DNA from 2 places in the Pediococcus sp. AC40 genome. Region 2 is predicted to be linked to the other one. Evidence: predicted binding sites of a transcription regulator. Region 2 holds the regulator's gene; the other holds the start of a gene.

Region 1 (3,423 bases), 580 kb from region 2:
GCGCCGAAGTTAGTTACTACCGCAATGATTGATAGTATGGAGCCGGGATCAGTGGTGGTAGACATTCCAATTGATCAAGGTGGAATTTTTGAAACTAGTGTTAAAGCAACCACGTTGGACGATCCAATCTACGTATCTCACGGGGTGATCCATTATACGGTTGCTAACGTGCCGGGGTCGGTGCCTAAAACCGCTACGGATGCATTAACTAGCGCAACGGTTCGTTACGCAGTGATGATTGCTAACCAGGGAGTGGAAGCGGCGGCCGCTAATCAAACCGTTCTGACTGGAATTAACACTTTCAATGGACAATTAACTTCTAAGGCGGTTGCGGATAGTCTAAATATCGAATACACACCGTTTATGAGTTAGTTGATGATCTTATGAAAAATAGAATTAATTTAGAGCTTATCTTTAAAAGTGCTGCTAAAAGTGAAGCAGAACGAACGCTGAGTTTGTTTGATTTATCAATTTTGGGAATAGGCGCGATTATTGGGACTGGAATTTTGGTGTTAACCGGAATTGTGGCAGCCACTACCGCCGGGCCAGCGGTAGTTTTCTCCTTTTTAATTGCAGCGTTGGCTAGTGGATTAATTGGGCTATGCTATTCCGAATTGGCAACGACGATCCCTAATTCGGGCAGCGCTTACGTTTATGCTTGGGTTAGCATTGGTCAACTCGTAGGTTTTTTAGCAGGTTGGACCTTATTAGGTGTGTACGTGACTACGGCAGCTACAGTTGCAAATGGTTGGACCGGCTATGTTCATTCATTTTTGCATGAAGTGGGAGTTAACTTGCCCCACCAGCTGTTAGTGGCGCCGTCCATGGGCGGTTGGATGAATTTACCAGCCTTTTTGATGATCCTTTTAATCACCTTCGTTTTAACGAAGGGGACGGGAGAAAGTAAGTGGGTCAATAACGCGCTGGTCTTAGTGAAGTTGACGATCATTTCGCTATTTATCGTGGTGAGCGTCCCCAATGTCAAGGCGGGTAATTGGAGTTCCTTTAATCCGTATGGAATTAAGGGGATTGTCACGGGAGCTTCGACCGTTTTCTTCACGTTTCTTGGATTTGACGCGCTAGCAACTTCGGCCGAAGACGCTAAAAATGTGCGTCACAACCTCCCGCGCGCGATTATCATCTCGTTAGTGGTAACCACCTCACTTTACATTGTGGTCAGCATGGTAATGACCGGAGTGGTGGCTTATCCACACCTAAACGTTTCGGAAGCAATGGCGTATGTTTTATTGATCAAGGGGCATGATTTAGCGGCGCAAGTGGTTTCCGCAGGAGCTATTTTGGGGATTATGGCGGTAGTTTACGCGTTTATTTACGCTAACTCCAACGTCATGAAGGCGATGAGCCGGGGCGGGTTCTTACCCCAAAACTGGGCAAAACTAAACCCAAAAACGCAAAGTCCTAACTTAGCATTGTGGATTAGTGGATGTTTTGCGGCGTTGCTAGCTGGCTTTTTCGATTTACGAAATCTAGCGTTGATTGCTAACGTGGGCTCGTTATCGGTATTTTTCTTAATTTCCTTAATCGTGATTTTATTACGTCGGCAGTATCCGGATTTGCCACGACCCTTTAGAATCCCGTTGGGGAACGTAATCCCAATCGCTGCGATGTTAATTTGTGCGCTTTTATTGGCTAATATTACTTTTTCGGCATGGGAGTTTTATTTAGGATGGCTCGTGGTAGGATTTGCACTGTACGAACTATATTCTAAAAATCACATTATTGAACGGACCGATCCTTGAACGGTCAAACAAGTGGCAACTTTGCTTAAGCATACGGATGCGAGGGCTAGGAACTAAGTAAGTTCCTGGCTTTTTTACTTGACCGACGCGAACACTTGTTCGATAATGGTGATGAATAAGTTAATTTAAAGGTGGCAATTAACAGATGGATTATCGAAAGGAACCCCGGGGCGTGTTTTTTCTGATTGATAATAAATCCTTTTACGCCAGCGTGGAGGCGGTTCAGCGGGGGCTTAACCCACTAAGGGCGGTGATGGTGGTAATGTCGGAACAAGCTAATACTAACGGAGGATTAGTGTTGGCAACTTCCCCGATGGCTAAAAAACTGTTTAATTTGCACGCAAACGTCTCTCGCCAACGGGATTTGCCTAATACGAAGCAGTTGTTAGTAGTTCCGCCGCGGATGAACCTCTACATTCAAAAGAATCTGCAAATTAACAATATTTTTCGGCAGTTTGTCGCTGATGAAGATTTGTTGCCATATTCAATTGATGAATCAATTTTAGACGTTACCCGTTCGTGGCGATTATTTGGCCGAACTCCGCGGGAAGTTGCCCAAAAAATCCAACGCACCGTTTGTGAGCAACTGGGGCTCTACACCACGATTGGAATTGGGGATAACCCAGTGCAAGCAAAGTTAGCGCTTGATCTTTACGCGAAAAAAAGTCCCGCGCTAATTGGCGAGATTCATTATGAAAGCGTGGCTCAAAAAATTTGGCCAATTACTAACTTAACGGAAGTTTGGGGAATCGGTAAACGCACTGAACGGCGGTTGAATCGGTTAGGAATCAATACAATGGCAGAACTTGCTCACGCCAATCCCTTTAAGCTAAAAGAAGCGTTAGGAATTATTGGCTGGCAACTTTACGCCACCGCGTGGGGGATTGACCGTAGTAAATTACAACAGCCGATTCAGCCTAAGGATAGTAGTGTGGGGAATTCGCAGGTTTTACCCCGCGATTATTGTCAACAGTTAGAAATTGAGACGGTAATCAAGGAAATTGGAGAACAAGTAGCAGCCCGGTTACGCCATCGCCAAAAGCAGACCCGGTGCATTTCATTAGGGATTGGTTTTTCCTACGCGGCCAGCGTTGAGGATGGACGGGGCGGTTTTCACGTGGCCCAAAAAATTACGCCTACTAACGAAAATTTTGCGCTTACGCATGTCCTGATTCAGCTTTTTCGAGAAAATTGGCAAGGAGAAGCGGTGCGAAATATTGCCGTTTATGCAAGTAAATTAGCTCCCGCAACTGGCCAGCAACTAGATTTATTTCACCCAGCTACCCAGCAGATTAAGTATTACGATATCGAAAAAGCCGTGGACAAAATTCGCCAGCAGTATGGTTTTAAAGCGCTAGTATACGCACGAAGTAAAACTCCGGGGGCTACGGCGATTAACCGTGCCGGCTTGGTAGGAGGCCATAATGGCGGAAACGCGTACGAATAGTTTAATTACGGTTCTTTAGGAGAAAATTATAATGCGATACGATCGATTTACGGAAGCGGATGTACAAGAATTTTTTGATTATTATTACGTTGACCGGGGCATCATTAAATGGCAGGGATACTATTTATCTGACCATTTAAATGCGTTGAAAAGGGATGCTGAACAGCGAACGGCAAAACTACAATGGGATGAAAAACACTATGGGATCGGAGAAGA
Region 2 (3,423 bases):
GAAAGCAAAGGTTATTCTATATGTTGTATACATTTATTAAACATCTAGTTTCGGGACTTCTAACGCTGATTAACGGGCGCCCGCAATTCCATCACAAAGATCGGTTGCCAAGCGGTTCGTACGTGTTAGTTGCACCACACCGAACGTGGCTAGACCCGGTTTTATATGCATTAGCAGCTTACCCAAAGCGTTTTTCTTTTATGGCGAAAAAGGAACTGTTTCAAAACCGATTTTTAAAATGGTTAATCACCAAGCTCAACGCTTTTCCAGTTGATCGTCAGAATCCTGGCCCATCGGCAATCAAAGTGCCCGTCAAAATTTTAAAAAAGGGTGAACTCTCAACCATTATTTTTCCATCTGGCACGCGCCATTCCCAAGAATTAAAAAACGGTGCATTCGTGATTGCCAAGCTAGCTAACGTTCCCATTGTCCCCGCTGTTTATCAGGGACCACTTTCGTTTAAAGCTCTATTTAGCCGGCGAAAGGTTCAAATCAATTTTGGTGAGCCAATCGTAATTGACCGAAAAACTCGGATGAACGACGAAAACTTAGCCCAATTGGAAAAAGACTTAAACGCGGCCTTTGCTGCTTTAGACCGCGAATTAGATCCAACGTTCCAATATGTTGACATGGCCGAGCCTTCCCATACAAAAAAAGCGTCCAAATAACGGACGCTTTTTTATTTTTTCGATTGATTCTTCATTGCGGTCATCATTTGATGAAGCTTTTTTTGTGATGGCTTTTGCCCCATCTGAAGCATCATTGTTCTAAGCATGTCTTCGTTAATTGGTGGGTTATTCTTTAAGTAGTTTTCCATGTAACGACGTGCAAAGAAAAATCCACCGATTGCTCCAACAAGAACGGCGATAATTACAATCATAATCCAAATTCCAGTTGACATTGTCAATCCTCCTCGTGAACAGTCTGCCTTTTCATTTTACACAAAAACAAGTAAAAACAAAAGCCCCGTTTAATCGTCACGTAAGCCTTTTTTTCGTTGAACTTTCTTTACCTTTTCGGGGGTGACTTCCTTACCATCTTTATCAAAAATCTTCATCATTTCAATTTGGCTCCGAAAACTTTCTCTAAACCGTTTTAAATATTTTTGCCGCAATTCCTTACGTTCAATAGTTTCAAGCTCAGTTAAGCCTTCTTCTTTTGCTTTTTTTGCTAATTCATTAATCCGTTTAATTAGCTTTTGCATTTCTTGATCTGCCATTACTATTACTCCCCTTTATTTATTTCGTTTGGCAAAATGCGAACATCTGTTTGAGAAGTTCACCTGTCTATGTTAAAATTATATCAAATATTCGTGGGGTGAAAAAATGATAAAGAATTTGAGTACTAAGCAACTTAACGTTCTTGAGTATATCTATCAAACGGTCCAAACGCAAGGTTATCCGCCTACCGTTCGAGAAATTGGTAAGGCAATTGGCTTATCTTCGACATCAACGGTACATGGGCATATCGACCGCCTACAAAAAAATGGATACTTAGAAAAAGATCCTACTAAGCCTCGTGCATTAGAAATTACGGCCCAAGGCTTAGAAGCGCTTGGCATTCAAGAAAATGGCGAGCAAATCCCAGTTTTGGGGGTAGTTACCGCTGGGGAACCCATCCTAGCCGTTGAAGAAGCTACCGACTTTTTCCCCGTTCCACCGGAATTTAAGAATGAAAGCAGCGATCTTTTCATGTTGACCATTCGAGGGGAAAGTATGATCAATGCCGGCATTTTATCGGGCGATCAAGTCATCGTTCGAAAACAATCTACCGCCGATAATGGCGAAATCGTAATTGCGATGACTGACGAAAACGAAGCAACCTGCAAACGGTTCTTTAAAGAAACCGACCACATCCGCTTGCAACCCGAAAATGATACCATGAGCCCAATTATTTTGGACAACGTCACCATTTTGGGCAAAGTGGTGGGGCTTTTTAGAAGCGATATATACTAAAATTAATAGTTATCTATTGATTTCTGCGCCTATACCCGTCATACTAATGGTCAAGGCAATGAATCATTTCGGAGGATATTATGTTATATGTTTTAGTTTTAGCATCAATCGCGTTAATACTTAGTCTCTTTAAGCTACATTCTTCAATTCGTAGCCGTGAGTCCATTTTTGGAGCAATTATTCTTTTTATAATTCCCCTAGCCCTAGTCATTTTTTCGGGAAACCAGGTTATTCATGAAAAACCGTCTACAGCTGCTAGCACAGCTAGTTCACATTTGGCTGCTAAAAAAAGTAAGGAAGCCTCAATTAAAGACGACAAATTTGAAAAAATGAACAGTGATAGTCAGGCAGCGTCACAACAGGCTGCTAAAGAAAGAAACATTACTGCTAGTCTTAAGAAAAATTTGAAGTCATTAGGCGACCTCACCTTTAACGCAGATCAAAAAGTATTCGTGGTTACCCCAACTGATGCGAATAGCAAAAAAGCTTTCAGCGCTTGGGTGAAAGATTCCCGAACGATTGATAAAGATAGCTACGCAGGGCTAAAGAAACAATTTACTGGACTTTCAAAATCCTTAAAGAAGGAGTTAGGCTCTGGGTATACGGTAAAACTTTTACAACCCGATAGTAACCGAGCTTTGTTAGTCGTTAAAGATGGCAAGATAGTTGAAGACGCGCTTGCATCATAAAGTAAATTTCAAACTTATTAATAAAGGAGACTTCCTGGAAATGGAAGTCTCCTTTATTATTTTCAAAAATAGCACCAGCCAATTAGTAATCAAGCTCAAAATCAATCTTTGCGTTCTACGTATTGGCGTTGCTGATCTTTTTGTCCCTTTAACGCAAAACGGGCAGGATCATTTTGATAGTCCGTTACAAAATCTGATGGTTGCGCCGCCATGAAACTACGATAAATTTCCTCGTATTCAGTTACGCTAACTGGCTTACGTTGCCGTAACTGCTCAGAAACGCTTGTGTCTAACATTCTCTCATAGCCTTGCACCACTTCACCAGTATAAAACTCTCCTTCTGCTCCTGAACCATAACTAAAGAGACCAATTTGATCCCCTTCACGTAATGAACGTGCCTGTAATAGCGACAATAAACTGAGGTATAACGATCCAGTATATAAATTACCAACTTCGCGATTTAACTGGCGACTGTCTTCAAAACGAGCTAATAGTCCTTCGGCAATTTGATCATCAGGTGCTTCTTCCAGCACGCTTCGAAGAGCTTTTAATCCCATTTTCGTGTATGGCAAATGGAAAATCAACGCTGTAAAGTCGTTAAGTCCTTGCCCAGTTTTGGCTGAGTACTGTTGAAAAGTACTTTGGAAGAAGTCAATAAATTCTTGGGATGAGTAGTGACCATCTACCAACGCTTCACTACGATAAAGCGGGCGCCAAAAATCCATAATGTCTTTTGTCAAATGCGCACTTTCGGGGTTAATCTTTAAGATACGCGGATT

What was found. Region 2 encodes LexA, which represses DNA repair genes until DNA is damaged. Its sites were predicted from a motif close to CNAACANNTGTTNG; they were not measured.
Region 1: a site for LexA is predicted at 1,849-1,862, ahead of NL111_RS07525 (Y-family DNA polymerase). Genes of this name have one in related genera too.

The regions. Positions count from the first base shown of each region.
Region 1 covers NZ_CP127012.1:1,532,297-1,535,719, reverse strand. Annotated here, with positions in the region: gene ald (alanine dehydrogenase) at 1-372, shown strand, start outside; gene NL111_RS07530 (APC family permease) at 384-1,760, shown strand; gene NL111_RS07525 (Y-family DNA polymerase) at 1,906-3,207, shown strand; gene NL111_RS07520 (hypothetical protein) at 3,239-3,423, shown strand, end outside.
Region 2 covers NZ_CP127012.1:953,222-956,644, reverse strand. Annotated here, with positions in the region: gene NL111_RS04645 (lysophospholipid acyltransferase family protein) at 21-668, shown strand; gene NL111_RS04640 (YneF family protein) at 680-901, opposite strand; gene NL111_RS04635 (DUF896 domain-containing protein) at 971-1,219, opposite strand; gene lexA (transcriptional repressor LexA) at 1,326-1,955, shown strand; gene NL111_RS04625 (hypothetical protein) at 2,036-2,644, shown strand; gene NL111_RS04620 (hydroxymethylglutaryl-CoA synthase) at 2,746-3,423, opposite strand, start outside.